Regions from separate parts of the Patulibacter ginsengiterrae genome, predicted to be linked through region 1. Evidence: riboswitches for the same ligand, from Rfam matches in the RefSeq annotation. Region 1 holds a riboswitch; the other holds the start of a gene.
What was found. A riboswitch is a leader RNA that binds a small molecule or an ion and turns the genes downstream of it on or off. The one in region 1 is predicted to bind ZMP and ZTP.
Positions count from the first base shown of each region.

Region 2: linked by a shared signal. The riboswitch ahead of serC (phosphoserine transaminase) and the one ahead of ACVUH9_RS11350 (serine hydroxymethyltransferase) in region 1 are both predicted to bind ZMP and ZTP.

Region 1 covers NZ_JBWDOG010000006.1:225,019-240,432, forward strand. Annotated here, with positions in the region: gene ACVUH9_RS11330 (potassium/proton antiporter) at 1-1,267, opposite strand, end outside; gene ACVUH9_RS11335 (rubredoxin) at 1,404-1,565, opposite strand; gene ACVUH9_RS11340 (TetR/AcrR family transcriptional regulator) at 1,672-2,307, shown strand; gene ACVUH9_RS11345 (glycosyltransferase family 4 protein) at 2,332-3,543, opposite strand; gene ACVUH9_RS11350 (serine hydroxymethyltransferase) at 3,601-4,884, opposite strand; ZMP/ZTP riboswitch at 4,912-5,002, opposite strand; gene rpiB (ribose 5-phosphate isomerase B) at 5,154-5,618, opposite strand; gene ACVUH9_RS11360 (L-threonylcarbamoyladenylate synthase) at 5,691-6,332, opposite strand; gene prmC (peptide chain release factor N(5)-glutamine methyltransferase) at 6,334-7,254, opposite strand; gene prfA (peptide chain release factor 1) at 7,251-8,303, opposite strand; gene ACVUH9_RS11375 (YciI family protein) at 8,484-8,822, shown strand; gene ACVUH9_RS11380 (RNA polymerase sigma factor) at 8,861-10,003, shown strand; gene ACVUH9_RS11385 (DUF1385 domain-containing protein) at 10,031-11,131, opposite strand; partial or broken gene ACVUH9_RS11390 (type B 50S ribosomal protein L31) at 11,233-11,460, opposite strand; gene ACVUH9_RS11395 (hypothetical protein) at 11,505-12,308, opposite strand; gene ACVUH9_RS11400 (ABC transporter ATP-binding protein) at 12,494-13,243, shown strand; gene ACVUH9_RS11405 (hypothetical protein) at 13,240-15,294, shown strand.
Region 2 covers NZ_JBWDOG010000001.1:22,840-38,253, forward strand. Annotated here, with positions in the region: gene ACVUH9_RS00090 (2-isopropylmalate synthase) at 1-992, opposite strand, end outside; gene ACVUH9_RS00095 (malonic semialdehyde reductase) at 1,231-1,857, shown strand; gene serA (phosphoglycerate dehydrogenase) at 1,909-3,522, opposite strand; gene serC (phosphoserine transaminase) at 3,539-4,714, opposite strand; ZMP/ZTP riboswitch at 4,740-4,830, opposite strand; gene ACVUH9_RS00110 (gamma-glutamyl-gamma-aminobutyrate hydrolase family protein) at 4,959-5,732, shown strand; gene ACVUH9_RS00115 (circularly permuted type 2 ATP-grasp protein) at 5,810-7,222, shown strand; gene ACVUH9_RS00120 (carboxylate-amine ligase) at 7,219-8,367, shown strand; gene ACVUH9_RS00125 (carboxypeptidase M32) at 8,413-9,891, shown strand; gene ACVUH9_RS00130 (DUF3052 domain-containing protein) at 9,994-10,419, opposite strand; gene ACVUH9_RS00135 (hypothetical protein) at 10,472-11,494, shown strand; gene ilvC (ketol-acid reductoisomerase) at 11,801-12,802, opposite strand; gene ACVUH9_RS00145 (class I SAM-dependent methyltransferase) at 12,939-13,820, opposite strand; gene ACVUH9_RS00150 (class I adenylate-forming enzyme family protein) at 13,883-15,208, opposite strand; gene menB (1,4-dihydroxy-2-naphthoyl-CoA synthase) at 15,277-15,414, shown strand, end outside.

The sequences.
Region 1 (15,414 bases):
CCATCGCGTCGCCCTGGCGCGCCCGGACCTCGACGACCTCCGCCCCCAGCTCGCGCACGGCCATCACCTCGACCAGCGGCCGGTCGATCGCCGGGCGGGTCGTCGTCACCCGCAGCCGCTGCGCGATCCCCTCGAAGGTGACCCCCTGGAGGATGGTCGTCAGCAGCACGACGAAGAAGACGATCGCCAGGTACTCCTCCGCCCGCGGGATGTGGGCGATCACCGGGAAGGTCGCGAAGACGATCGGGACCGCCCCCTTCAGGCCCGCCCACGAGATCGCGATCTGCTCGTTGCGCGAGAACCTCAGCGGGGTCAGGATCAGGAAGACCGCCAGCGGGCGGGCGAGCAGCAGCAGCGCGGCGGTGATCACGAGCGCCTTGACCCAGACCCCGGGCAGCGCGTGCGGCGAGACCAGCAGCCCCAGCGCGAGGAACATGCCCAGCTGGGCGACCCAGGCGATCCCGTCGTGGAAGGCCATGATCGAGCGCTTGCCGTGGATCGTCGCCGACCCCAGCATCAGGCCGGCGAGGTAGGCCGACAGCAGACCCGAGCCGTGGAGGTTGGCCGCGACCGCGTAGGCGAGGATCGCCGTCGCCAGCGAGGCGACCGGGTACAGCCCCTCGCTCGCCAGCCGGGCCCGCTTGAACGCCTGGACGGCGAGCAGGCCGATCAGGCTGCCGACCACCGCGTCGACGGCCAGCTCCTGGATCATGTGGGTGAAGATGTCCAGGACCGTGTAGCCCGGCTCCTGCTGGAGGGCGATCAACCCGATCACCAGCAGCGCCGTGACCGGGTCGTTCATCCCGGCCTCCCCCTCGAGGGTCCGCGCCAACCGCCGTCGCAGCGTCGAGCCGCGGAGCAGGGCGAAGATCGCCGCGCCGTCGGTCGAGGCGACGATCGCCCCGAGCAGCAGGCCCTCGTCGAACGAGACGTCGAAGACCGCGTAGGTGATCGCGCCGACCACGACCGTCGTGATCAGGACGCCGAGCGTGGAGAGCAACGCCGCCGGGACGATCACCGGACGGATCTCGCGGACGCCCGAGGCCAGGCCGCCCTCGAAGAGGATCAGGACCAGCGCGACGAGCCCGATGTCGCGGATCAGCGTGACGTCGCGGATCTCGACGATGTTGAGCGCGTCGGTCCCCGCGACCATCCCCAGCAGCAGGAAGACGACCAGCGCTGGAACACGTAGTCGGCCGGCGAACAACGAGGCCGCGAGGCCGGCAACGAGGAGCAGCCCCGCCAGGAGCAGGATCTTCTCCAGCACCTAAAGCATCCTAACGGGCCGACGAGGCTCCCCCAGTTGCGTGTGAGGTACACGTAGGCCGAGCCGGCGCGGCCGGCAAGCAGCCGACGCCCGCAGCCACAGCCCCGTCTACGGAGACCTGCGGTCTTGGTCGGTCCTAATCGAACGGAACGAACTCGCGCTTGCGCGCGCCGCAGACCGGGCAGCACCAGCCGTCGGGGATGTCCTCGAAGGCAGTTCCGGGCGGAATGCCGCCGTCGGGGTCGCCTTCGGCCGGGTCGTAGATGAACCCGCAGGGCTCACAGATCCATTGCTGCACGCCCTAGGTATATCGAGTTCGACCGCCCTTACACCTGCTGCCACGACTCGCCGCCGCAGCCACGCGAGCCGGCGATCGGCGCTCGGTGACGCGCTAGGCTCGCTCGGTGCCCCCGACTCCCCGCAACGCCGAGAGCACCAGCAAGCGTGCCCGGGTCCAGGCCGACGTCCTGCAGGCGATGGAAGAGCTGCTGACCGAGGGCGAGACCTACGGCGACCTCAACGTCGAGCGGCTGGCCGGCCGGGCCGGGATCTCGCGGACCTCGTTCTACTTCTACTTCCGTGACAAGCGCGAGGTGCTCGAGCGGCTGACGGTGACCGTCGCCGACCAGCTCTACGCGGCGGCCGACGTCTGGTGGTCGGCGACCGGCGTCCGCCAGGACGTCCTGCGAACCGCGATCGAGAACATCTCGAACCTCTTCACCCAGCACGGGCCCCTGCTGCGCGCGATCGTCGAGGTCGGCACCTACGAGCGCGAGGTCGCCGAGCACTGGCGCGGGCTGATCGGACGCTTCATCGACGCCACCGAGCAGCGGATCATCGCCGAGCAGGCGGCCGGCAACGCGCCCGACTATCCCCCCGGCCCGACGGCGTTCGCGCTCGTCTGGGGCGTCGAGCGGACCTTCTACCAGCAGTTCGTGCAGGAGTCGGCCTACTCGACCGCCGAGCTGGTCGAGGCGCTGTCGAGCGCCTGGCTGCGGACGATCTACGGTCGGCCCGACCCGCGGGTCACGACCGCCTGAGCCGATCGCGCCGCGGATCCGCGGCTAGCGGCGCTCGTCGCGGGCGACGATCGCGGAGTGCTCGCCGGTGATCGCGTCGATCTCGCCGGTGACCAGGGCGCGGGTCACGTCGGCGTCGATCTCGGCGTCGGTCGCGTCGGGCCGGATCCGCCGCAGGCGCAGCGCGTCGATCCGGCGCAGCTTGACGATCTCGAGCACGAAGACCAGGTAGACGCTGACCGCCAGCACGATCAGCACGATCACGGCCAGGACCGACGTCCAGAGCGGGTTGAAGTGGCCGTGGTCGTCGCTGTACGGCACGAACCGCAGCGCGACGGCGAGGCTCGCGAGCGCCGCCGTCCAGGCGTAGAGGTACAGCACCGAGCGCCGTTGGCTGAAGCCGAGCCGCCCGAGCCGGTGGTGGAAGTGGTTCTGGTCCGCCGACCACGGCAACCGGCCCATCCGCAGCCGCTTCACCACCACGAAGGTGGTGTCGAGGAACGGCAGCGCCAGGATCAGCAGCGGGAACACGAGCGCCGGGACCGCGGTCGTCTTGACCGAGCCCTCGATCGCGACGGCCGCCAGCAGGTAGCCGAGCAGGTTCGCGCCGGTGTCCCCCATGAAGACCGTCGCCGGATGGAAGTTGTGGACCAGGAACCCGATCGAGGCCCCGCAGGTGACGGCCGCCAGCAGCGCCGCGTGCTTGGTCCCCAGGTCCCACGCCACGATCGCCAGGGCGACCGCCGCGATCGCGCAGACGCCGGCGGCCAGCCCGTCGATCCCGTCGGACAGGTTGACGACGTTCATCACGACCACGAAGCCGAGCACCGTCAGGACCGAGGCGAAGTCGCCGAGGTGGATCGCCCCCAGGAACGGGAGCGTGATGTTCTCGACCACCAGCCCCTGGGAGACCGGGATCATCGCCGAGGCCGCCTGTCCCGCCAGCTTCGCCAGCGGGTGCAGGTCGAAGCGGTCGTCGGCCGCGCCGACGATCACGATCGCCAGCCCGCCGAGCAGCACCGAGTGGAGCTTGTCCTGCCAGGCGGCCGAGTCCGGCATCACCAGCAGGACCCCGGCCCCGACGCCGATCGCGATCGCGATCCCGCCGAGCAACGGGGTCCCCCCGCTCGCGACGCCGCGGCCGCGAGGCTGGTCGACGGCGCCGACCGCCCGGGCGAACCGAGCGACGAGCGGCGTCAGGAGGGCCGTCACCGCGAAGGCGATCAGCAGCCCCACGAAGGGGTCACGCCAGTTCATCGGCCTCGAAGCCTAGAACGCACGGCGGTTGCCCCGAAGGTGATCGAGCGCGTGATATCAGCCCAGCTGGGTGTAGAGCGGGTATTGGTCGGCGACGGCGCGGACCCGCGCGGCCAGCTCGACGCGGGCCGCCTGGAACTCGTCCTCGGTCGCCGCCAGGGCGGTGGCGATGACCTTGCCGACCTCGCGGAAGGCGTCGACCGTCAGGCCGCGGGTGGCGAGCGCCGAGGTGCCGACGCGCAGGCCGCTGGTGACCATCGGCGGGCGCGGGTCGAACGGGATCGCGTTGCGGTTGACGGTGATCCCGACCTCGTGCAGGCGGTCCTCGGCCTGCTGGCCGTTGAGCTCGCTCTCGCGCAGGTCGACGAGCACCAGGTGCACGTCGGTCCCGCCGGTCAGGACGTTGAGGCCGCCTCCGGCCTCGAGCAACTCGCCGGCGAGCACGCGGGCGCCGTCGATCGTCCGCTGCTGGCGCTCGCGGAACTCCTCGCTCGCGGCGATCTTCAGCGCGACCGCCTTGGCCGCGATCACGTGCTCCAGCGGACCGCCCTGCTGACCGGGGAAGACGGCCTGGTCGATCTTCTTCTGGTGCTCGGCACGGCAGAGGATGATCCCCGACCGCGGGCCACCGAGGGTCTTGTGGACGGTGGTCGAGACGACGTCGGCGTAGGGCACCGGCGACGGGTGCAGGCCGGCGGCGACCAGGCCGGCGAAGTGGGCCATGTCGACGAAGAGCAGCGCGCCGACCTCGTCGGCGATCTCGCGGAAGCGCGGGAAGTCGAGCTGCCGCGAGTAGGCCGACCAGCCGGCGACGATCATCTTCGGCCGCGTCTCGCGGGCGATCCGCGCCACCTCGTCCATGTCGATCCGGGAGGTCTCGCGGTCGACCTCGTAGGCGACGATCTCGTAGAGCCGCCCCGAGACGTTCAGCTTCATCCCGTGGCTGAGGTGGCCACCGTGGGCCAGCGAGAGGCCCATGATCCGGTCGCCCGGCTGGAGCAGCGCGTGGTAGACGGCGTTGTTGGCCTGGGCGCCGGCGTGCGGCTGGACGTTGGCGTGCTCCGCCCCGAACAGCTCCTTGGCGCGGTCGATCGCCAGCTGCTCGACGATGTCGACGTACTCGCAGCCGCCGTAGTAGCGACGGCCCGGGTAGCCCTCGGCGTACTTGTTGGTCAGGACCGAGCCCTGGCACTCCAGGACCGCCTGCGGCACGAAGTTCTCCGACGCGATCATCTCGAGCGTCTGCTGCTGGCGGTGGAGCTCGGCGGTGACCGCTTCGGCCACCTCGGGATCGACCTCGGCCAACGAGGCGTTGAAGAAATCTGCGGGCAGGTCGGACACGGGCGTCTCCTCGAGAACGTGCAAACGGTTCGGTGCCCAGGCGCGCGGCAAACTGCGATCCAGCGGTGTCGCTTCCCGGTGGTCCGTTCCACCCGTGGCGCCAGTTACGACGCCGCCAATCCTACCGATCGGCCCCGACCACGCCGCGCGGGTGGCACCAACGGCGAACCGCGATCGTGGTCGACACCGGAAGCACCGCGCGCGGCCCGCGACCCGGCCGGCGGATCCCGGCGCGGCGGGCAGCAGCCGTGATCAGGCTGCCGCGGCGATCAGGCGGCGGGCGGCGTGCCCGCGCCGCCCCGCTCGACGTCGGCGATCTCGTCGACGCGGCGCTCGTGGCGTCCCCCGTCGAACTCGGTGGCGAGGAAGGCGGAGACGATCGCGTCGGCCGTGACCCCGTCGATCCGCGCCTCCGAGAGACCGAGGACGTTGATCCCGTTGTGGCGCCGCGCCATCGTCGCCTCGTCGGCGTCGTGCGCGTTGACGGCGCGGATCCCGTCGATCTTGTTGGCCGTGATCGTGACGCCGTTGCCCGAGCCGCAGACGAGCACGCCGCGCTCGGCGTCCCCGGCCGCGACCAGGCGCGCCGCCTTGGCCGCGTACTGCGGGTAGTCGGTCGACTCGGCCGACGTCGTGCCGGCGTCGATCACCTCGTGACCCTGGCTCCGCAACGTCGTCTTGACGTGCTCCTTGAGCGTGAACCCGGCGTGGTCGGAGGCGACGGCGATCCGCATACCCGGATCGTACGGTGTCGGGCCGAGGTCGGGCGTGCCCGGGCGGCCGTGCGAAACCGGTCCGCGCCACGCTCAGGCGCCCAGGGCCGCGGCGATCGCCGCGGCGGGCACGGCGCCCTCGCGCACGATCCGCCACCCGCCCGAGCGATCGTCGGGCAGGCCGCGCAGGTCCACGATCGTCGAGGCGGTGCCGGGCCGTTGCCCACCGTCGAGCTCGACCTCGCAGCCGGCCCGGATCGCGGCCGGGACGGCGTCGATCCGGGACGGGGCCGGCTCCCCGGCCAGGTTCGCGCTGGTCTGGACGACCGGCGGTGCGAGCACCGGCACCGCGAGCCGCGGCACCCGCACCCCGAGCGTGCCCCGGTCCGCGCCGACCGCGACCGGATAGCGCCCGGCCGGGTTCGGCACCAGCACGCCCACCGGCCCCGGGAGCAGCGCCCGCAGGGCGTCGAGGACGACCTCCGGCACGCCGTCGCCGCCGAGCAGATCGAGCACGTCGGCGAGCGACCAGAACAGGACCGACGACGGCTTCGCCGGATCCCGCCGCTTGAGGGTCGCGATCCGACGGACGGCGTCGGGGTGGCGCGGATCGGCCGCGAGCCCATAGACGGTCTCGGCCGGGAACAGCCCGATCCCGCCAGCGGCGGTGACCGTGGTCAGCTGCGCGATCGCCTCGGGCGACAGCGGCAGCACGTCCTCCGCCCCGCCGAGCACCTCAGGCCCCCGCGGAGCCGGTCGCCCCGGACGCGCCGTCGACGTCGGGGTCGGCCGCGGACGCGGGGCGCCCGACGACGACCCGTCCGATCCCGGCCAGGTCGTCGCGGACCTCGGTCCGGACGAAGCCGTGCTCGTGGGCGAGCGCGACCGTCGCCGGCGGCTGGCCCTCCCCGACCTCGATCGCGATCAGGTCGGCACCCGCGTCGCGTGCGGCGGGCAGCAGTCGGCGGACGACGTCGAGCCCGTCCTCACCGCCGAACAGGGCCAGGCCCGGATCGTGCCGGACGACCTCCGGCGGCAGCGTCGCGCGGTCGGACTCAGGGATGTACGGCGGGTTCGAGAGGACCGCGAGGAAGCCGGGGGCCGCGGGCGTCCCGCGGCCCAGCGTCTCCCCCAGCCCGGCCAGCAGGTCGCCCTCGTGGAAGCGGACCGCGAGGCCGAGCCGTGCGGCGTTGGCGCGGGCGACGTCGAGCGCGTCGGCGGAGATGTCGGTCGCGTGGACGACCAGGTCCGGCCGCTCGTGGGCGAGCGCGAGCGCGATCGCGCCGCTGCCGGTGCCGACGTCGATCACCGTCGCGCCGTCGGGCAGCTCGAGGCCGACCTCGACCAGCAGCTCGGTCTCCGGCCGCGGGATCAGGACCCGCCGGTCGACCTCCAGGTCGAGGTAGCGGAAGCCACGGACCCCGAGCAGGTGGGCGACCGACTCGCGCTCGTCGGCGCGGCGCCGCTCGAGGTCGTCGAGCTTCCGCGCCTGGGCGTCCGTCAGCGGGTGGTCCGGCGACAGGAACAGCTGCGCGCGGGTCTGCTCGAGGACGTGCGCGACCAGCAGCTCGGCGTCCAGCCGCGGGGAGTCGATGCCCGCTTCCTCGAACCGCGCGGTCAGCCGCCGGATCGTCGCCCCGACCCGCGGCTTGGTCACGACTCCGCGGTCGCCAGCTGCTCGAGCAGCCGGCGCTTCTCGTCGGCCTGGAGCCCGCCGGTGAACTCCTCCAGCTCGCCCTCGAGGATCGATTCGAGCGCGTACTTCGTGAGCTTGATCCGGTGGTCGGTGACCCGGCCCTCGCCGAAGTTGTAGGTGCGGATCTTCTCCGCCCGGTCGCCGCTGCCGACCTGCGCGCTGCGGGCCGCCGACTGCGCCGCCTGCTGCTCGGCCATCGCGTGCTCGTAGAGCCGCGCCCGCAGCACCCGGAGCGCCTTCTCGCGGTTCTGCAGCTGCGACTTCTCGTCCTGCATCGAGACGACCACGCCGGAGGGCTTGTGCGTGATCCGGACCGCCGAGTCGGTGGTGTTGACCGACTGACCACCCGGGCCGGACGAGCGGTAGACGTCGATCTGGAGGTCGCTCTGCTCGATGTGGATGTCGACGTCCTCGGCCTCGGGCAGGACCGCGACGGTGCAGGTCGAGGTGTGGATCCGGCCCTGGGTCTCGGTCGCCGGAACGCGCTGCACGCGGTGGGTGCCGGCTTCCCACTTGAAGACCGAGAACGCGCCGTCGCCCTTGACCGCGAACGTGTACTTGCCGTCGGAGACCTGCAGCGGCTCCGTCTTGAACCCGCGACGCTCGGCGTACTTGGTGAGCATCCGGTAGATGTCGCCGGCGAACAGGTCGCCCTCCTCGCCGCCCGCGCCGCCCTGGACCTCGACGATCACGTCCTTGTCGTCGTTGGGGTCCGGATCGACCATCGCGACCCGGATCTCCTCCTCCAACTCGGTGATCCGCGCCTTGGCGGTGTCGAGCATCTCGCGCAGCTCGGGGTCCTCGTCCTCGGCGAGCATCTCGCGCGCTCCGGCCGCGTCGTCGGTCGCCCGCCGCCACTCGCCAGCGAGCCGAACCGCGTCCTGCATCCGGCGGTACTCGCGGCCGACGTCGGCGTAGCGCTTGCGATCCCCGATCACCACGGGATCGACGATCTGGGACTCGAGGTCGGCGAACCGCGCTTCGATCTGGTCAACCAACGCTTCGATCACAACAACCGAGCGTACTGCCTGGCTGCCCGCGACCTTGCCCAGGATCCCCCGGACGTCCAGCGGTCGGCGAGCATGGGCAGGCCGGTCGACGCCATCCCTACGGCAATCTTGAGCCCCGCTGTCCCCGTTCGCCGTTCCCGTTCGTCTCCTAGGTAGAACCGTTCAACGAGGAGCACCTCCATGAAGTACGCCCTGCTGATCCACACCTCCCGCAAGATGCCGACCGGGACCCCCGACGCGGCCGCGGCCGCGATCTCGGCCGAGTACCAGGCGATCTACGACCTGCCCGGCGTCTACGCCGGCGACCAGCTGCAGCCCGTCCAGACGGCGACGACGGTCCGCGTCCAGGACGACCGACTGCTGACCACCGACGGCCCGTTCGCGGAGATGAAGGAGGTCTTCGCCGGCTATTACCTGGTCGACGTCGCCGATCTCGACGCCGCGCTCGAGATCGCTCGTCAGGTTCCCGCGGCCCGGATGGGCGGCGCCGTCGAGGTCCGCCCGCTGGTGGAGCGGTAGCCCTGCTCGACCGGGTCTTCCGCGACGAGTGGGGCCACGTGGTGGCCTCGCTCACCGGCTTCCTCGGCGACGTCGATCGTGCCGAGGAGGCCGCACAGGAGGCGTTCGCCGTCGCGGCCGAGCGCTGGCCGCGGACGGGCGCCCCGGAGCACCCGACCGCCTGGCTGATCGCGACGGCGCGCAACCGCGCGATCGACCGGATCCGCCGCGAGCGGACGCTGGCGACCAAGACCCAGCTGCTGGCGGCCGAGATCCCGGAGCCCACCGTGGACTACGACGAGACGACGGTCTTCCGCGACGAACGGCTGGAGCTGTTCTTCACCTGCTGCCACCCGGCGCTGGCGACCGAGGCCCAGGTCGCGTTGACCCTGCGGACCCTCGGGGGCCTGCGGACCGCCGAGATCGCCCGGGCCTTCCTCGTCCCGCAGGAGACGATGAAGCGGCGCCTGGTGCGGGCCAAGGGCAAGATCCGCGACGCCGGGATCCCCTTCCGCGTGCCGCCCGCCCACCTCCTGCCCGACCGACTCGGTGCGGTCCTCAGCGTCGTCTACCTGATCTTCAACGCGGGCTTCGCCGAGCGGCCCGAGCTGGCTACCGAGGCGATCCGTCTCGGACGGGCGCTCACCGAGCTGCTGCCCGACGAGCCCGAGGTCCGGGGCCTGCTCGCGCTGATGCTGCTGCACGACGCTCGCCGGGACGCCCGCGTCGTCGCCGGCGAGCTGGTGCGGCTGGAGGACCAGGACCGCCGGCGCTGGGACCTCGCCCACGTGGCGGAGGGCCGTGCCCTGCTCGACCGCGCGATCGCCCTCCGCGGTCCCGGGGCGACCGGGGCCTACGTGCTCCAGGCCGCGATCGCCGCCCTCCACGCGGACGAGCCGCGCGACTGGCCGCAGATCGCCGTGCTCTACCGGACGCTGCTCGACCAGACCGGATCGCCGGTCGTCGCGCTCAACCACGCGATCGCGGTCGCGATGGCCGGGGATCCCGCGGCGGCGTTGGGGCTGGTCGACGGGCTGGCGCTCGACGCCTTCCCGTACCTCCACTCGACCCGCGGCGAGCTGCTGCGTCGCCTCGACCGCCCCGACGAGGCGCGCGCCGCCTTCGAGCGTGCGCTCGCGCTCACCACCACCGACCTCGAGCGCCGCTTCCTCCAACGCCAGCTCGCCGACCTGCGCGGCTAGTCGGGCACCCAAGACCGCGCGCGGCCGCTAGGCGGCTACTTCGATGCCCACGAGGTCGCGGCCCTTCGCCGCCCGCGGGTCCTCGCGGGCGAGCACCGCGCGCAGGCCGGCGATCGCGACCGCGAGCTGGTCGTGGTCGGGCTCGCGCGTGGTCAGCCGCTGGAGCTGCAGGCCGGGCCACATCACCAGCTGCACGACCCGGTTGCCCCGGTGCCGGCCGGCGAACTTGATCGCCTCGAACGAGAGCCCGATGATCAGCGGGATCCCCAGCACGCGACTGGCGAACAGCCAGTACCACTCGGGCAGCCCGAGCGGCGCGAAGACGAAGATCGCGACGATCATCACCACCAGCAGGAAGCTCGTCCCACAGCGTGGATGCAGGCGACTGAAGCGGGCGGCGTTCTCCGGCGTCAGCGGCAGTCCCGCCTCGTAGCACGCGATCGTCTGGTGCTCGGCTCCGTGGTACTCGAAGACCCGCCGCAGGTCCGCCATCCGCGTGATCAGGACCAGGTACCCGATGAAGATCGTCGTCCGCACGATCCCCTCGACGAGCCAGAACAGCCAGCCCGATCCGAGCTGGTCCTTGATCAGGCTGGTCAGCCCGACCGGGGCGAGGAAGAAGAGGCCGACGGCGAGCGCGATCGCGCCGAGCATCGCGATCACCCAGGTGCCGGTGGCGATCTCCTCCTCGGCCTCGTCGGTCTGCGCGTTGGCGGCGATCCGCAGCGCGCGGAAGCCCATCCGCAGCGCCTCGCCGAGGGCGACGACCCCACGCAGGACGGGGAGCCGCAGGATCCGGCGGCGGGCGAGGACCGATCGGAACGGGAAGACCTGGACGTCGATCTCACCCGCCGCGGCCTCACCGGAAGGCAGCACGCCGTCGACGAGCTGCTCCGGGAGCGGCTTGCGGACGGCCACCGACCACGTACGAACGCCGCGCATCATGACGCCCTCGATCACGGCTTGGCCGCCGACGGGGGCATCCTGCTGCGCGGCGTAGGAGACGTCGGCGGAAGCGCGCGACGTCGGGTGCGCGGGCCGGCGCGGCCCGCGACTGGTGTCGCGCTCGTCCGTCGACCGCGGGGCGTTCTGGTCGAACGGTCCGCGGTCGCCGGGGCGCGACGGCACTACGCGTCCTGCGGGGCCTCGGCCTCGGAGCTGGCCGCGGCGGCGGGCTTCGCCTCGGTGGCCGGCTTGCTCTCTTCGCTCTCGGCCTGGCGCTTGGCGGCACGACGGCGGAAGCGCTCGACGCGACCGGCGGTATCGACGATCTTCTGCTTGCCCGTGTAGAACGGGTGCGAAGCGGAGGAGAGCTCGACGTCGATGACCGGGTAGGTCACGCCGTCCAGCTCGATCGTCTTCGAGCTCTTGGCCGTCGACCGGGTCAGGAAAATCGCCCCCGCGCCAGCGTCGCGGAACACGACATGATCATACTCGGGGTGGATCTCAGTCTTCATCGCCGAAGCAGGATATCAGTCGTCGTCGGTCCGGGATCGGCCCGTCAGCGCGTCGCCGGGCTACAGGCCACCAGCCGGCTGTTGTCCCGCTCGTTCTGCTCGTCGACCAGCCCGTCCGGATCGACCGTGACCGTGAGCGGCTGACCGCTCACGCACCGCCGACCGGGCACCAGCTCGGTCTCGAAGGCGGACGTCGGCCGGAAGCTGGTTCGCCCGAGCAGCTGGCCGCCCTGCCGGACCTCGAGCACGACGTCGACGTTGCGCAGCGTCTCGAACCGGGCGGCGGAGACCGGCACCCGGTAGACGACCTGCCCACCGGTGGTGCCCGGGGTCCAGCCGATGCTCCCCAGGACCATGAGGTTCGGCCGCAGGTCCGTGATCGGGCACGACCGACTGGTGCGGATCGCCGTCGTCTTGCCCGCCGGGGTGATCCAGCGGTAGCTGACCCGCAGCCGGTAGCTGTTCCCGGGCCGGAGACCCCGCACGGTGATCTTGCGGACCATCTTGACCGAGCCCGACTGGGCGTCCTGCCAGGTCCCGAGCCCGTCCGGTGACTGGGCGCCCTTGAGGGTCGTCCAGCGGCCACGGGGCGCCTGCTCCTGGATCTGCGCCCGGAAGCCGTAGCTGGTCGCCTTGTGGGTGAACTCGCGCAGGCCGACGGTGAACGCGGCGGCCCGTGCCTGCGGGTCGGCGACCGAGGTCGTGCAGGCGCCACGCGTGACGTAGGCGTTCGACGTGCTGACCGTCGCGGCCGAAGCCGAGCCGGTGGCGACGAGGAGCAGGCCGGCGACCGCCGCCGGCAGGGCCAGCGACGGGAACGAGCGACGAAGCGAAGAGACGTAGGGCACGGGCACCAGGGCGAGGCGGAAGGGGGAGCTTGCGGTCCGAGCATCATGCCGGACCGCTGCCCTCTAGAACCGGCGAGTCGGTCGGTAGTTGCGCCAGCGTCGTACCGAAGACCGTCCGCGAGACGGAGGACGGTTCCCCCTCACGACCGATGTGGGTGGAGCCCGCGCGGCCCAGGCTCCGGAGCATGACCCGAACCACGTCCCCCGAGGCACGCCCGTCGCCGGACGACCCGCGCGCTGCCCACGACCCGATCCTGAGCGGGCGCGGACTCCGCAAGCGCTACGGCGAGGCGACCGTCCTCCACGACGTCGACGTCGACGTCCACCGGGGGCGGGCGCTGGCGATCGTCGGCCCCTCCGGCTCCGGCAAGTCGACGCTGCTGCACGTGCTGGCCGCCGTCCTGCCGCCCGACGCGGGCCAGGTCGCGCTCGACGGACGCCGCGTCGACGACCGCAGCGAGAAGGTCCGCGCCGGGCTCCGCCGCTCGACCTTCGGCTTCGTCTTCCAGCAGGGCCTGCTCGTGCCCGAGCTCGACGCCGACGAGAACGTCGCGCTGCCGTCGCTGCTCGGTGGCGTCCGTCGCGGGGCGGCACTGGCCGCCGCGCGGAGCTGGCTCGACCGGCTCGGGATCGGTGACCTCGCCGGTCGCCGCCCCGGCGAGATGTCCGGCGGCCAGATGCAGCGCGTCGCCGTCGCCCGCGCCCTCGCCCACGAGCCGACGGTCGTCTTCGCCGACGAGCCGACCGGCGCGCTCGACGTCGACACCGCCGCCGAGACCGCCGACCTGCTGTTCGCCGCGACCCGCTCCTCCGGGGCCGCGCTGGTCGTGATCACCCACGACATGACGCTCGCCGCCCGCGCCGACGAGGCGGTCTCGATCCGCCGTGGCGTGCTGGAGCCGGTCCGCCTGAGCAGCGCCGGGGTCGCGGCGTGAGCCCGCTCGCCTTCGCCGCCCGGATCTGGCGGCGTGACCGGACGACACGGCGGGCCGCCGTCCTGACCGCCGGGGCGATCGCGATCACCACCGCGCTGATCGTGATGCTCTCGTCGGTCCCCGGTGCGCTCGAGCAACGCGCGCAGCGGACGGCGTGGCGGGTCGTCGACCCGACCAAGCTCGCCCAGCCCAGCGGCGACGACCCGCGGGTCCCGCTCGACCGCGCGGCGGTGCTGTTGGCCAACACCACCTACGAGGTCGGCGGGCGCCAGATCCAGCAGGTCAACGTCGCGCAACGCCAGCCGGTCGCGGCGCCGGACGGGCTGCCGGTGGTCCCCCGCGCCGGCGCGGTGCTCGTCTCCCCGGCGGTCGCCCGGATGCTCCGCGGGCCCGACGGCGACGCCGTGCGCGCCTCGCTCCCCGGACGGGTCGTCGGGACCCTCGGCCGGGCGGCCCTGACCGGGCCGGACGAACGGGTGGTGGTCGCCGGTCGCAGCGTCGCCGCCGTCCGCGCGATCGAGGACGCCGACCCCGACACGCTGGTCGTCGGCCTGCCCGGGCTCCGCGGGATCCCGGCCCAGGCGGCGCCGCTCTACGTCGCGCTCGTCTGGATCGGCCTCGGACTGCTGGTGCTGCCGGCGATCGCGCTCGCGATGCAGATCGCGCGGCTGCTCGCCACCCGCCGCGAGCAACGCAGCGCGGCGCTCCAGCTGGTCGGTGCCGACCCCTCCTGGACCCTCCGCGCGGCCGTCGCCGAGACCACCGCCGCCGCGGCGGTCGGAAGCCTGATCGGGGTCGTGATCGGCGTGCCCGTGGCGCGGTTCGCCCTCGGCCGGGTCTCGTTCAACGGGACCACCTGGTTCGGCGGCGACCTGACGCCCCCGCTCGCGGCGGTCGTCGTCGCGCTCGTCGGGCTCCCGCTCCTGACCGCGCTGGCGACGGCCGCCGCGCACCGTCGCAGCGGCAGCCCGCTCGGCGCGATCCAGCGCCACCGCCCGCGGCGGCTGAGCGCCGCCCGCCTGCTGGCGCTGCCGGTCGCCGCCGGGCTGATGCTGTGGGGCATCACCACCCTCGACGACGGCGGCTCGGTGCTCCCGATCCTGATCGCGCTGACCGCCGTGGTGGCCACGACCGCGATCGTCGGGCCGCTGGTCGTGCTCGCCTTCGGGCACCTGATCCGGCTGCTCTGGCGGCGCCCGGCGACGCTGTTGGCCGCGCGCCGGATGATCGACGAGCCGCGCGCGGTCTGGCGGATCGCCAGCGGCCCGGTGCTCGCGGCGTTCGTCGTCGCGACGATGCTCGGGGCCACGCCCTCCGCCAAGCAGGCGACCGCCGGCGAGGGAACCGCCTGGGAGCGGCAGCACGTGCGGGCCGGGGTCCCGGCCGCCACCGCGACGACGGACGTCGCGGCGGTGCGAACCGCGCTCCGCGAGCAGGGCGACCGACGCCCGGTCCTGCTGGTCCGGCGCGACGAGGGCGGCGCCTGGCGGCCCGTCGCCCCAGGCCGCTCCCTCTCCGATCACGACGGCGGGTTCGCCGTCGCCGTCCCGGCCGGCGCTGACCGGGCCGCGGGCGACCGGGCCTCGGCCGCGCTGGTCCGCGCGCTCCCGGGGGCGGCGGTCGCCGGCGACGAGCGGGCCGAGCCGAGCGCGGCGAGCGCCGACGCGGTGATCGCCGGGGCGATCGGCACGCTGCTGCTGTCGTCGCTGCTGGCGGCACTGGCGACCGCGGTGACCTCGGTCGGCACGGTCCTCGACCGACGCCGGACGCTGGCCGCCCTGCGGATGGCCGGCACGTCGGTCCCGGTCCTGCGGCGAATGATGCAGCGCGAGGTCGCGCTGCCGACGACGATCGGCGTGCTCGCCTCCGGCGGCGGCGGGGTCCTGTTCGCCGCCGGCCTGCTGCTGATCGGCAACCTCGATCCGGTCAGCGTGATCAACCTCCCGCTGGTCACCGCGCTGGCGGTCGCGGTCGCGTTGCCGGTGCTCGCGGTCCGCGCCGCCAGCAGCACGATCGAGCGGGTGACCGCGGGCGGGCCGTCCGCGGAGTGACCCGCGGGCGGGCCGCCACGGCCGACGGAGCCGGGCACCGCCTGCGGTCCCGGGTCCCGAGTCCCGGGCCCCGGCCCCGGAACGACGAACGGCGCCGTGGAAGCTCCACGGCGCCGTCGG
Region 2 (15,414 bases), on a different contig from region 1:
CCGATCGCCGCCGGATCCATGATCTCGAAGGTCGATCGCTCCTTGAGCACGCCGTCCTGGTGGATCCCGGACTCGTGGCTGAAGGCGTTGCGGCCGACGATCGCCTTGTTCGGCGGGACCGCGTAGCCGGTCAGGCGCGAGACCAGCCGGCTGGTCCGCGCGATCTCGGTGGTGACCGCACCGGTGGTGTAGCCGAGCCGGTCGCGCCGCGTCTCGAGCAGCATGATGACCTCCTCGATCGCGGCGTTGCCGGCCCGCTCGCCGATCCCGTTGACCGCGCACTCGACCTGCCGGGCCCCGGCGGCGACCCCGGCCAGCGAGTTGGCGACGGCCAGACCGAGGTCGTCGTGGCAGTGGACGGAGAGGACCACGTCGGCCAGCGCCGGGGTGTACTCGTAGAGCTGGGCGAGGAAGGCCGCGTACTCGTCGGGCGTCGCGTAGCCGACGGTGTCGGGCACGTTGATCGTCGTCGCGCCCTCGTCGATCGCGATCTGCAGCACCTGCGCGGTGAACTCCGGATCCGAGCGGGTCGCGTCCATCGGGCTGAACTGGACGTCGTCGACCAGCGACTTGGCGTGCGCGACCGCCGCCTTCGCCCCCTCCAGCACGTCGGCGCGGGTGTTGCGCATCTGGTGCTCGATGTGGATGTCCGACGTCGAGATGAAGGTGTGGATCCGTCCGCGACCGTCGGCGGCCGCCTCGCGGATCGCCTCTCCCGCGCGGGCGATGTCGCCGGGCTGCGCGCGGGCCAGGCCGGCGATCACCGGGCGGTCGGGGCCGAAGTCGGCGCGCGCGATCGCCTGGACCGCCTCGAAGTCGCCGGGGGACGCGATCGGGAATCCCGCTTCGATCACGTCGACCCCGAGGCGCGCCAGCTGGTGGGCGATCTCGAGCTTCTCGGTCGTGTTGAGCGAGATGCCCGGCGACTGCTCGCCGTCGCGCAGCGTGGTGTCGAAGATGACGACCCGGTTCGGGTCAGCGGGAATGGTCATGCGTGGTCCTCTCGTGTGCTTCGTCCTCAGGGCCTGCTCGGTAGTGGTTCGCGGCTACATGCGGCCGCCACGCGCTATTCCCCCCGAGGGGGGAGCAGAAGCAGCAGGGAGAGGTCGAGGCACAGCGCCATGACGTCTTCGATCGTACCAGCGTCCTCCCCGCACCTCGAACGGAGGCCGACCAGGCACCAGCCCGAGGCCTAAACGGGCCGTGGTCCGCTTATGCTGTAGTGGAAGGATGAGCAGCTCTCCCACCTCCCCGACGCACAGCGACCTGCTGGCCCTGCCCAGCGACGCCCAGGACCTCCTCTTCCGCGAGGCCCGGACCGCCAACAGCTTCACCGACGAGCCCGTCGGCGACGAGCAGATCCAGGCGATCTACGACCTCGTCCAGTGGGCCCCGACCGCCGCCAACACCCAGCCGCTGCGGGTCGTGATCGTCCGCTCGCCCGAGGGCAAGGCGCGCCTGCTCCCGCACATGAGCGAGGGCAACCGGGCCAAGACGGAGGCCGCCCCGGTGACCGCCGTGCTGGCCGCCGACACGCGCTTCTACGAGAACTGGGATCGCCTGTTCCCGCACATGCCCGGTGGCGGCGCCCGGTTCGCCGGCAACCCGGAGGCGGCCGTCGGCATGGCCCGCTTCAACGGCGCGCTCCAGGCGGGCTACTTCATCCTCGGTGTCCGCGCGGCAGGCCTCGCCGCCGGCCCGATGGCCGGCTTCGACAGCGCCGGACTCGACGCCGAGCTGTTCCCCGAGGGCGACCGGCAGTCGCTGGTCGTGGTCAACATCGGCCACCCCGGGCCCGACGCCTGGTTCCCGCGGTCCCCGCGGCTGGAGCACCACGAGGTCGTCACGACAATCTGAGCGGGTGGGCCAGGGCCGCGACCGCGGTCCTGGCCCCACCGATCGCCCGCTCTACAGCGTGAGGGTGCGCCCGTCGGCGAAGTCGTCCTGGGCCAGGATCCCGGCGAGGACGGCGGGCGCGACCGGCTTGTCGGTCGTGATCACCATCACCGCTTCGGTGCCGCGGGTGCCTTCCTCGTCCTGGTGGTAGCCGACGGCGGCCTGCTCGATGTTCACGCCCTCGTCGCCCAGCAGCCCACCGATCCGACCGACCATCCCGGGCCGGTCGACGTAGCGGAGGATCAGGATGTTGCCCTCGAGCTGGAGGTTGAACCTCTGCCCCCACGCCTCGAGCAGGTGCGCGCGGGCGTGACGCCCGAGCGTCGTGCCGACCACGCGGTGCCGGACGCCGTCGGAGACGACCGTCACCCGCACCAGGTCGGTGAAGTCGCGCGCCTGGGTGCGGGTGGTCTCGGAGACCTCGATCCCCCGCTCCTTGGCGATCGACGGCGCGTTGACGTCGTTGACCGACTCCTCGGTCCAGCCCTCGAGCACGCCGCGGAGGACGGCCAGCGAGAGCGGACGGACGTCGCGCTCGGCGATCCGGCCCAGCACCTCGACCTCGATCCCGTCGATCGAGGAGCCGCCGGCCAGCTCGACCGCGATCCGGCCCAGCCGCGTGCTCAGCGGCAGGAACGGACGCAGGATCTCGAGGTCCTCGCGGCCGACGGCCGGTGCGTTGACCGCCGTCATCACCGTGCCGCCGCTGAGCGCGGCGACGATCTGCTCGGCGGCCTGGAAGCCGGCGCGATCGTTCGCCTCGGCCGTCGACGCCCCGAGGTGCGGCGTCAGGATCACGTTGTCGTAGCCGTGCAGCGGATGCTCGGTGACCGGCTCGGACGGGAAGACGTCGAGCGCCGCGCCGCCGACCTGGCCGCTGTCGAGCGCGTCCTTCAGCGCCAGCTCGTCGATCAAGCCACCGCGGGCGACGTTCAGGACGCGCACGCCCGGCTTGACCTTCGTGAACGCCTCGGCGCCGAGCCAGCCGGCGGTCTCCGGCGTCTTCGGCAGGTGGATGGTGATGAAGTCGGCCTGCGCGTAGATCTCGTCGCTGTCGGCGGCCTTCTCGACGCCCAGCTCCTTGTAGCGCTCGGCCGCGACGTAGGGGTCGTACGCCAGGACGCGCATCGCGAGCCCCTGGGCACGCTCGGCGACGAGCTGCCCGATCCGGCCGAAGCCGATGATCCCGATCGTCTTGCCGTACAGCTCGACGCCGGAGAACTTCGAGCGCTCCCACTTGCCCTGGTGCATCGACGCGTTGGCCTGCGGGATGTTGCGGGCCAGCGCCATCATCAGCGCGACCGTGTGCTCGGCGGCGGTGACGACGTTGGACTGCGGCGCGTTGACGACGATGATGCCGCGCTTGGTGGCGGCCTCGATGTCGACGTTGTCGACGCCGACGCCGGCGCGGCCGACGACCTTGAGGTTGGTGGCGGCGGCCAGCAGCTCGGGCGTGAACTTGGTCGCCGAGCGGATCAGGACGCCGTCGTACTCCGGCAGCTTGGACAGGAACGTGTCGTCGTCCCAGTCGATGCCGAGGTCGACTTCGAAACCGGCGTCGCGGAGGGCGTCGATCCCGGACGGGCCGACCTTCTCCTTGACGAGGACCTTGGGCGTGCGGGTCATGTGTCGGTTCCTTGGGTCAGGCGGCGGGAAGCCGCTCGACGACGTAGTCGATGGATGCGGTCAGCTGCTGGACGTCGGCGGGGTCGACGGCCGGGAACGTCGCGACCCGCAGCTGGTTGCGACCGAGCTTGCGGTACGGCTCGACGTCGACGACGCCGTTGGCGCGCAGGGTCTTGGCGACCGCGGCCGCGTCGACGCTGTCGTCGAAGTCGATCGTGCTGACGACCAGCGAGCGATTCGCAGGGGCGGCGACGAACGGCGTCGTGTAGGACGTCTTCTCGGCCCACGCGTAGAGGTGGCTCGAGGAGGCCGTCGTGCGGCCGACGGCGAAGTCGAGCCCGCCGTTCTCGTTGAACCAGTCGATCTGCTCGGCGAGCAGGAACAGCGTCGCCACCGCAGGGGTGTTGTACGTCTGGTCCTTCTTCGAGTTGTCCAGCGCCGTCTTCAGCGAGAGGAAGTCCGGGATCCAGCGGTCGCTCGCGGCGATCTGCTCGATCCGCTCCTGCGCCGCCGGGCTCAGCAGCGCGAGCCAGAGCCCGCCGTCGGAGGCGAAGCACTTCTGCGGGGCGAAGTAGTACGCGTCGGCGTCGGCGGCGTTCAGCGGCAGGCCGCCGGCTCCCGAGGTCGCGTCGATCAGGACCAGCTGGTCGCCGCTGCCGACCCGCTGGACCGGGACCATCACGCCGGTCGAGGTCTCGTTGTGGGCCCAGGCGATCGCGTCGACCGGCTCGACCTCGTCCTGCTGGAGGACGGCGGCCGCGGCGACCGGGTCGGGCGCGGCGCCGGGATCGGCCGAGACGACGGTCGGGTCGCCGAGGAACGGCGCGCCCTTGGTCGCGCTGGCGAACTTCGACGAGAACTCGCCGTAGGTCAGGTGCAGCGCACGGTCGCGGACGAGGCCGAAGGCGGCGGCGTCCCAGAAGGCGGTCGCGCCGCCGTTGCCGAGCGCGACCTCGTAGCCCTCGGGCAGCTGGAAGAGCTCCCGGAGGCCGGTGCGGACGCGGCCGACGAGGTTCTTCACGGGCGCCTGGCGGTGCGACGTGCCCATCAGGGCCGCGCCACGCTCGGCGAGCGCCGTGATCTGCTCGGGACGCACCTTCGACGGGCCGCAGCCGAAGCGGCCGTCGGCCGGCTTGAGCTCGTCGGGAAGGGTGATCGCCGTAGCGGCGTTGTTCGTGCTGGGTCCGGTCATGCTGCTCCTCGGTGTTCAGGAGGGATGTCGGTGCCCAGGCGCGCGGCGGTGTTCGATGCCGCCGCTCCCTGGTGGTCGATTCCACCCCGGTGCAGACGCCAGTCGCGGCGGCAAGGCAGCAGTCTAGCGAAGCACCGACCAGGTTCTCGGCGAACCCGGGCCGGGTGCACCGGACGGACACGCGCCGGCGGCCGCAAATCCCGGCGGAGCGGGGCGCAGCACCCGCCCGGGTAGGTTGCAACATGTGTCCGATCCCGTTCTCGTCGGCATCACCACCGCGGAGCTGTTCACGCCCGAGCGCACGATCCCCGCGCCCGAGTCGGAGCCGCCGCAGCGCAAGCTCTCGCTCGGCATGGACTACCCCGATGCGGTCACCGCCGCGGGTGGCGTCCCCGTCGTCCTGCCGCCGATGAGCCTCGGCGGGGCCGCGCTGCTCGACCGGCTCGACGCGTTGCTCGTCTCCGGTGGGCCGGACGTCGATCCCGCGCTCTACGGCGCCGACCCGCACCCGCAGCTCGGCCCGGTCGAGCGCGAGGCCGATCGCGCCGAGTGCGACCTCGTCCGTGCCGCCGAGCAGCGCGGCATGCCGATCCTGGCGATCTGCCGCGGGATGCAGCTGGTCAACGTCACGCGCGGCGGCACGCTCTGGCAGGACCTGCCGAGCGAACGGCCGTCGCCCGTCGATCACCGGCAGACCACGCCCGGCACGCGGACCAGCCACGACGTGACCGTCGACGGCGATTCGCTGGTGGCCGAGCTGACCGGCCTGGCGTCGGACGAGGGACCGTCCGTGCTCGACGTCAACTCGTTCCACCACCAGGCGATCCGCGAGCTCGGCCGTGGTCTGCGGGTCGTCGCCTGGGCGCCGGACGGCGTGATCGAGGCGGTCGAGGCGAGCGATCGCTCGTTCCTGGTCGGCGTCCAGTGGCACGCCGAGTCGCTGGTCGCCGACCCGCGACAGCTGGGCCTGTTCCGCGGTCTCGTCGCCGCCGCACGGGACGCGCGGATCGCCCGCTGAACGACGCGCGCCGCGGCGGACGCAACGAACGGCCACGCAAGGCGTACCGCGGCCCCAGAACGGGCACGGGTGACGTCATGCCCCTCCGTTCCCTCCCCCGCTACGCACCGGATGCGCGCGCCCCCGACGCGTGGGACGAGGCGGTCGACGCGAACGGCGTGCTCCGCCACTCCCACGCCGCGGCGCTGCACGCGCTCGACCGGATCGGTCTGCCGGACGCGGTCGAGCGGGTCGCCGCGGAGATCGACCGGCTCGGGATCAGCTTCGGCGAGGACGCCGAGCGGTTCGCCGTCGATCCGGTGCCGCGGGTGATCGAGGCCGACGAGTGGCGACGGCTGGAACGGGGACTGGCCCAACGTGCCCGCGCGCTCGACGCGTTCGTCGCCGACGTCCACGGCGAGCGCCGCTCGATCGACGCGGGGATCGTCCCGGCGTCGGTCGTCGAGCGCTCCCCCGCCGCCGAGGCCGACCTCGACGGCCCGACGCTCGCCGCCGGCGTGCGGATCGCGATCACGGGACCCGACCTGGTGCGCGACGCCACGGGCAGCTTCCGGGTGCTCGAGGACAACTGCCGGACCCCGTCCGGGCTGGCGTACCTGTTGGCAGCCCGCACCGCGGTCGACGCGGCGATCGGCGTGCCCGCCGACGTCCGCTCGCTCCACGACGAGCTCGGGCCCGCGCTGCTGACCGCGCTCCGCAACACCACCCCCGCCGGCGCCGACCCCGGTGCGGCGGTGCTGCTCTCCGACGGCCCGGCGAACACCGCCTGGTGGGAGCACCAGCAGCTCGCCGGGCTGATGGGGGTCCCGCTCGTCCTGCCCGACGAGCTGCGGACACGCGGCGACCGGCTCCTCTTGCGAGACGGCGGGGCCCCGGTCTCGGCGGTCTACCGGAGGACGGACGACACCAGCCTCCGCGGCAAGGACGGCCGGCTCAGCACCGTCGGCGAGCTGCTGCTGGGTCCGCTGCGCGCGGGCACCCTCGGCCTGATGAACGGACCCGGCGCCGCGATCGCGGGCGACAAGGCGGTCTACCCCTACGTCGACGGCCTGATCCGGTTCTTCTGCGGGGAGCCGCCGATCCTCTCCGGGCTGGCCGGGTACGACCTCGAGGATCCGCGGCAGCGCGAGGCCGCGATCGACCGGGCCGACCAGCTCGTCTTCAAGCCCCGCGACGGCCAGGGCGGCGAGGGCGTGACGATCGGTCCGCAGGCCGATCGCGCGGCGCTGCGCGCGGTCACCGACGCCGTGCGCACCGATCCGGCGGCCTGGATCGCGCAGGAGGCGGTCGTGCTCTCGACCCACCCGACCGCGATCGACGGCCGGCTGCTGCCGCGGCACGTCGACCTGCGGCCGTTCGTGCTCGCCGACGGCCGCGGCGGCTGGCGCACCCTGCCCGGCGCGTTGACCCGGTTCGCGCTCGACGACGGTGAGATGGTCGTGAACTCGTCGCGCGGCGGCGGCGCCAAGGACACGTGGGTGCGCTCATGAGCGGCGGCGTGCGCAAGGACGACACGGCCGCGGGCTCGTGGTCGGCGTGGCCGGAGCATCGCGGCTCCGCCCCGTTCACCGTCGGCGTCGAGGAGGAGGTGATGCTGCTCTCGCCGGGCGACTGGGCGCTGGCGCAGGCGGCCGACGAGGTCCTCCCCCGGCTGCCCGAGGCGGTCCGCGCGCAGGTCTCGCCCGAGACCCACGCCGCCGCGATCGAGATCGAGACCGGGATCCACCAGACCGTCGCGACCGCCGTCGGCGAGCTGCGGAAGCTGCGCACGGCGCTCCGCGAGACCTGCGAGCCGCTCGACCTGACCGTCGCCTCGTCCGGCACCCACCCGTTCGCGATCTGGCGCGAGACGGCCGTCGGCGGCGGCGAGCGGCAGGCCGAGGTCTACGGCTCGATGCGCGAGCTCGCCCGGCGCGAGCCGACCTTCGCGCTGCACGTGCACGTGGCGTTGCCCGACGCCGACTCCGCCGTCCAGATCTTCAACCGGATGCGCGTCCACCTGCCGCTGCTGCTGGCGCTCTCGGCCAACTCGCCGTTCTGGCAGGGCCGCGACACCGGCCTCGCCTCGGCCCGTACGCCGCTCTTCCAGGCCTTTCCGCGGGTCGGCATCCCCCGCCGCTTCGAGTCCTACGCCGAGTGGGTGGCCGCGGTCGACCTGCTGGTCGACTGCGAGGCGTTCCCGGACTCGACCTACCTCTGGTGGGACGTGCGGATGCAGCCGCGCCTGGGCACGCTCGAGATCCGGATCATGGACGCCCAGACCGACCTCGACGCGACCGCCTCGCTGGTCGCGCTCGTCCAGTGCCTGGCGCGGATGGAGCTGCACGAGGCGTGGGCGGAGGAGGCGTCGTTCGCGCCGCAGGAGATCTGGGAGGAGAACCGCTTCGTCGCCGCCCGCGACGGCGTCCACGCCAAGCTGATCGTGGCCACCGAGGGCATCCGGGTGCCGGTCGCGGACCGGATCGCCGAGCTGCTGCCGCACCTGCGACCGCACGCCGACGACCTGGGGTGCCGCGCCGAGCTCGACGGGATCGACGCGCTGGTGCGCGAGAACGGGGCGATCCGGCAGCTCGAGCTGGCCCGCGGCGAGGGGCGGCTGCCGGGCCTGGTGCAGGCGTTGTCCCGCGCCTTCTGAGCGGGCGGCCCGGCGACCGTCCGGGGTCCGCGGCAGGATGGGTCGGTGACCGACGTCCCGATCGCTGCCCTCCGCACCCATCTCGCCGAGCTGGACGACCTGCACCACGCGGGGTCGATCATCGGCTGGGACCAGCAGACGTACATGCCCGAGCGTGGGGCGATCGCCCGCGGCAACGCCGCCGGCACGATCGACCGGCTCGCCCACGAGCGAACCGCCGACCCGGCGCTCGCCGAGCTGCTCGACGCCGCGCTCGCGGCGGGCGAGGATCCCGGCCTGGTGCGCGCCGTCCGCGAGGACCATGAGCGTGCCCGGCGGGTCCCGAGCGACCTGGTGACCGCGCGCGCCGAGCTGTCGGTCGAGGCCCAGGGGGCCTGGAAGGCCGCCAAGGAGACGTCCGACTTCGCGCGCTTCGCCCCGGCCCTGCGCCGCCACGTCGAGCTCTGCCGGCGCTACGCGGCCTGCTTCCCCGACGTCGAGCATCCCTACGACGCGCTGCTCCAGCGGTTCGAGCCGGGCGCGACCACGCGTGAGGTCCGGGCCGTCTTCGCGACCCTCCAGGAGGGTCTCGTCCCGCTGATCGCCGGGATCGCGGAGCGCCCGGTTCCGGCGCCGCTGGTCGGACCGTTCCCGGTCGCCGCCCAGCGCACGCTCGCGCTCGAGATGGCCCGTTCGATCGGCTACGACGACAGCGCCTGGCGGATCGACGAGGCCGCGCATCCGTTCATGACCTCGGGCGGCCGCGAGGACATCCGGATCACCACCAAGGAGGACGAGTCGACGCTGGCGATCGGGCTCTTCGGCGTGCTCCACGAGACCGGCCACGGGCTCTACGAGCACCAGGTCGACGCCCGCTGGGACCGGACCACCGTCGGCACCGGCACGTCGCTCGGCATCCACGAGTCCCAGAGCCGGCTGTGGGAGAACATGGTCGGCCGCTCCCGCGAGTTCTGGTCGCACTGGCACCCGCGGGCGGTCGAGCTGTTCCCGGGGCCGCTGGAGGGCGTCTCCGTCGACCGGCTGCTGGAGGCGATCAACGCCGTCGAGCCGTCGCTGATCCGGGTCGACGCGGACGAGGCCACGTACTGCCTGCACGTGGTCCTGCGGTTCGAGCTGGAGGTCGCCCTGATCGAGGGCAAGCTCGAGGTCGACGACCTGCCCGAGGCCTGGAACCGGCGGATGAAGGAGCTGCTCGGGGTCGACGTGCCCGACGATGCCCGCGGCGTCCTGCAGGACATCCACTGGGCCTACGGCGAGCTCGGCTACTTCCCGACCTACGCGCTCGGGACGATCATCGCCGGCCAGCTGTGGGAGGCCGCTCACGAGGCCCTGCCGGAGCTGGACGCCCGGATCGCGGCCGGGGACCTGGCGCCGCTGCGCGACTGGCTCGGCGAGCACGTCCACCGCTTCGGCCGCACCCGCACCGGCGGCGAGATCCTCGCCGAGGTGACCGGCGGCGGACTCGACTCGCGGCCGCTGCTGCGGTACCTGAACGAGAAGTACGGGGCGCTCTACGGGTTGTAGGGCACGGCGGCGGACACCGAGACCGGCCCGACCGGACGTGGCGGAAGCCTCCGCGCGAACCGGCGCGGGTCGGCCCCGTCGTCTCCTCCGCCGCGCCCTGCCTCAGCGCAGCTCGCGCCGGAGGCAGATCTTGAGGCCGGACCAGATCGGGCTGATCGCGCAGACCTTGACGTCGACCAGTCCGCGCGGCAGCACCGCGTCGCGGATCCGGTCCTCGGTGACGTCGGTCGGGAGCTTGCTCGCCCGCTTCGGCCACGCGATCCAGAACGCGCCGTCGGGTGCGGTCGCCTGCGCGAGCGCGGGCAGCTGCTGCTCGAGCACGGCCTGCTCGTCGACGAAGCTGATCGCGAGGTCGGCGGGGCCGTCGAGCCGTTCGGTCACGCTCGCCCCTTCCGGCAGCGGGCCGAGTCCGCGGGCGACGAATCCCTCGGGGGCGCCGAGCACCGCGATCCGCAACCCGGGCTTGACCCCGAGCTTCTTCGCCAGCGGCGTCTTCGCGTAGCCCTGCTCCCACTGGTCGTCGGCCATCACCGGCATGTTCCCGCACGACCTGGACGCGGGGGTGCTTTGATTGGCCGGGATGAGCGACGACGGAGTCCCCCGCCCGCGTGAGACGGCCCAGCGACTGCTCGACGCGCAGGTGGCGTTCCTCTCGGCCGAGCTGACCGACGAGCGGTTCGCCCGGCTCGCCGCCGAGGAGATCGACCACGCGTTGCGGGCAGCGGAGTCGCTGACGCTCGCCGAGGTGGTCGACCGCGAGCAGGTCCAGGCGGTCGCCGCCAAGTACGCGGTGATGGTCCGGATCCCCGGCTCGATCCCGGAGATCATCGGCGAGGTCGCCGCGCGCCTCTACCAGCACCCGGCGCACGATCGCTACTCGATCGGCGAGCTGCTGCCGCCCGAGCACGTCGCGGCGCTGGTGACCAAGCTGCTCGACGAGGAGCCGCTGGGGCGTCGCCTGCTGGAGCGGCTGATGACCGGTCCGGTGGCGGTCAGCTGGCTGACCTGGCTGCTGGAGCGGTTGGCGGCCGACGCCCGCGAGCGGTCCGAGCGGGTGCCGGGGGTCGCTCCGCTGCTGGCCGGTGGCCGGCGGGCGCTCGGCGCGGTCTCGCCCGGGGGCGCTCGGCAGGTCGACGCCCGGCTGCGCGAGCTGGCCGAGGACGTCGCCCGCCGGTTGTTGCGCGAAGCCGAGCGGCTCCACGATTCGGCGTCGGCCGGCGGGCCGCTGGCCGAGGCCGTGCTCGAGCTCTACGACGAGCTCGCCGACGACCCCGTCAGCAGCTTCCGCGGGATCGTCTCGCAGGACGACCTCGAGGATCTGCTGGTGATCGGCTACGAGCTCTGGCTCGACGTGCGCGAGACCGGCCACGTCCGCGCGATGATCGACGAGGGCGTCGCGCTCGTCTTCGACAAGTACGGCGAGATCAGCCTGCGGGAGCTGCTGGACGATCTCGGGATCGGTCGCGACGACCTGCTGGAGGAGGCGCTCCGCTTCGGGCCCCCGGCGCTCGCCGTGCTCCGCGAGCGCGGCCTCGTCGACGCCTTCTTCCGCCGCCGCCTCGAGCCGTTCTTCCTCTCCCCCGACACCCTCGCCCTGCTCTAGCCGCTCAGGCCACCCCGAGACGACGACGGCCCCGCCGAAGCGGGGCCTTCGATTACGAGCCGCGAACGCCAGAGACGAACCCCAGCGCGGGGCTCAAGACCTAGAACGAGAACGGCCCCGCCGAAGCGGGGCCGTCAAGCGCGAGCCGCGAACGCGCAGAGGCGAATCACAGCGCGCGCGGTTCGGTTCGAGGGGGCCGGATCGTGGATGCCTCGCGGTGACCGCCGAGGCGGGGCAGAGGTGGTCCCCGCCCCGGATCGGTGGGTGCCGCGAGGCGCCGCGAGACGGCTGCCTCGAACGAACCGCTCAGCCCTGGGCGAAGCCCGAGTCGTCGATCCAGTCCATCTGCTTGCGCAGCTCCTTGCCGGTGGTCTCGAGCTGCGTCTTGGCCTGCTCCTCGCGGAGCCGGTTGAAGTTCTCGTTGCCGGCGCGGCTCTCGGCGATGAACTCGCGAGCGAAGGTGCCGTCCTGGATCTCGCCCAGGATCTTCTTCATCTCGGCCTTGACGCTGTCGTTGACGACGCGCGGGCCACGGGTCAGGTCGCCGTACTCGGCGGTGTTCGAGATCGAGTACCGCATCCCGGCGAGACCCTTCTCGTACATCAGGTCCACGATCAGCTTGAGCTCGTGGAGGCACTCGAAGTACGCCATCTCAGCGGGGTAGCCCGCCTCGGTCAGCGTCTCGAAGCCGGCCTGGACCAGGGCGGACGCGCCGCCGCAGAGGACGGCCTGCTCGCCGAACAGGTCGGTCTCGGTCTCGTCCTTGAACGTCGTCTCGAAGACGCCGCCGCGGGTGCAGCCGATGCCCTTGGCGTAGGCCAGGGTCAGCGCCTTAGCGTTGCCGGTCGCGTCCTGGTGGACGGCGATCAGGCCCGGAACGCCGGAGCCCTCCTGGTACTGACGGCGGACCAGGTGGCCCGGGCCCTTCGGGGCGGCGAGCGCGACGTCGACGTCGGCGGGCGGCTCGACCTCGCCGTAGAGGACGGAGAAGCCGTGGCCGAAGAGGACCAGGTTGCCGGCGGCGATGCCGTCCTTGACGTCGTTGTTCCAGACGTCGCGGTGGAGCTCGTCCGGAACGAGCATCTGGACGATGTCGCCCTTGCTCGCGGCGTCCGCGATCGAGAGCACCTCGAGGCCGGCGTCCTTGGCCTTCTGGACCGACGACGAGCCCTCGCGAAGGCCTACGACGACGTTGACCCCGGAGTCCTTGAGGTTCTGCGCGTGGGCGTGGCCCTGGGAGCCGAACCCGATGATGGCGACGGTCTTGCCGTCGAGCAGCGTCAGGTCTGCGTCGTCGTCGTAAAACATAGGCGCCCAGTGTATGCGGGCGAGGGCCTTCGCCGCCCTCCGGTCGCGTGCCCGCCGCACACCCGTCCAGCCGCGGTCCGCGTACGGGATCCCATTCGGGCGTCCCGGATCCCGCTCGGACCCGGCGTCCGGCGGCTCAGGCGTCCGCCGCGGCCACCAGCACGGCGCCGGGGATGGCGACCGCGCCCTCGGGCCCGTCCGGGTCCGGGAAGGCCGCCAACGCGGCGTCGATCTCGGCCTCGATCGCCGTGCGGGCGTCGGCCTCGAGTGCCTCGACCGCAGTCCGCGCCCGGCCCGAGAGCGCGAGCAGCCGGGTCCGGTGGGAGGCGGCGTCCGGGGAGCGGAAGACCACGTCGACCCGCTCGATCCGCGGCAGCACGAAGCCGGTCGCGCCGAGCAGGTCGTCGAGCCGCTCGCGGGAGGCGAGCGCGTACGGGCCCGGCTCGTCCGGCGCGGGCGGCCACGGGGCGACGAGGCCGTGGCGGGCCAGGACCTCCATCGGGACCCGATACCAGGGGTTGTCGTCGAGCACGTCCCAGACGGCAAGCGCGATCCGACCGCCGGGACGCAGCACCCGGCGGCCGTCGCGGAGGGCGCTCTCCGGGTCCGGCACGAGCATGTAGCCGAACCGGACCAGCAGGCCGTCGATCGACGCCGCCGACATGTCGAGCCACTCCAGCTCCATCGGCGTGACCTCGACGTTGACGATCCCGCGCTCGGCCGCGTGGCGCTTGGCGGCCTCGACCATCGCCTCGGCGCCGTCGGACAGGATCACCTTGCCGCCGGGATGGACCAGCTCGGCGGCGAGCAGGCCGGTGTCGCCGACGCCGGCGGCGGCCTCCAGCACCACGTGACCGGGCTGCGGGGCGATCGCCTCGATCATCGCGTGGGAGACGGCCTCGACGCCGGACTGGAACCAGACGCGGTGGGTCTCCCACTCCGACGCCTGGCTCTCCCAGCGCTCACGGCTGGCGGCCCGGAGGTCGTCGGGGGTCGGGGAATCCGGCTCGGCGCTCACCCCTCCATCGTCGCACGGACGTTGGCGCGGGACGCCCGACGCTGCACCCCCGAGAGCGCCGCTCAGGAGAGCTCGCGGCGGAGCAGCTTGCCGGACGCGGTGTGCGGCAGCCCGGCGACGACCTCGATCTCCCGCGGGCGCTGGTGCGGGAGCAGCCGGGCCGCGAGCGACTCCCGCAGCGCGGCGACGTCGACGGTCGTTCCCGGGACGGCGACCAGCTTCGCGCAGACCCGCTCCCCCCATTCCGGGTCGGGCCGGCCGAAGACCGCCGCCTCGTGGACCGCCGGGTCGGCCTCGAGGACCCGCTCGACCTCGAGCGGCAGGACGTTCTCGCCGCCGCTGATGATCGTGTCCGAGGTCCGTCCGACGATCTCGAGGTGGCCGCGCGCGTCGAGCCGTCCGAGGTCGCCCGTCCGCAGCCAACCGTCCTCGCCGAGGACCGCGACCGAGACGGTCGGCCCGGCGACCAGCACCTCGCCGACCGCCCCGACCGCGGCGTCCGGCGTCCCCGCCTCCCCCGCGATCGCGACCCGGGTGCAGAACAGCGGCGGCCCGAGGGTCGCGATCTGGCTGCAGGTCTCGCTCATGCCGTAGGTCGGCGCGACCGGGATTCCCGCCTCGGCGGCCTCCTCCAGCATCCCGGCCGGGATCGCGGCACCGCCCAGCAGGGCCCAGCGCAATGCCGGCGGCCGGGTCAGGCCGGCGTCGAGCAGCCGCCGGAGGGTCGTCGGGACCAGCGAGACGACCGTCGGGGCCGGCCCGTCCGCACCGGAGAGGGCGGCCAGCACCCGCTCGGTGTCCCAGCCCTCGTGAACGACCGCGGTGGTGCCGGCGATCGCGCTCCGCAGCAGCACGCTGAGGCCGCCGACGTGGTTCAGCGGCAGCGCGCAGAGCCAGCGCTCGTCGGGCGGGCAGCCGAGCGTCGCCGCCGAGCCGAGCGCGCTCCAGAGCCAGTTGCCGTAGCTCAGCGGAATCGGACGGGCGCTGCCGCTCGTGCCGCTGGTGTGGACGATGATCGCCGTCGCGTCGAGGTCGTGGCGGTCGAGCAGCGGCGCGTCGACGTCCGGGGCGACCTCGGTCAGGTCGGTCCCGCCGTCGACGACGACCGAGACCCCGCGCAGGCGCCGCGCCCGCTCCGCCTCCGGCAACCGCGGGTCGAGCGGGACGACGGGCGCGCCGAGCCGCAGCAGCGCGTGCAGCGTGACCACGAAGGCCGGGCCCGGAGGCAGCACGACGCCGACGGGATCGCCGCGCCGGACGCCGAGCGCCGCCAGCCGTCGCGCGTGGTCGTCGACCTCGCGCAGGAGCGCGGCGTAGGTCGTGCCGACCAGCGCCTCGTGGTCGGGACGCCGCCGGGCGGCACGCAGGAGCCAGGACTCGACGAGCACGACCGCGGAGGCTACGGAAGCCGGCTCACGTGGTGCGCCCGGCGTTTCATCTAGCCTCAGACCCGCGCATGAGCCGTACCGAGCGATCCCGAGGAGACAGCGTGTCCGAGACGACCTGGAGCACCCCGAGCGGTGTGACCGCGGACACCTACAGCGACATCCGCTACGAGGTGTCCGACGCCCCGGCCGGGATCGCCAAGATCACG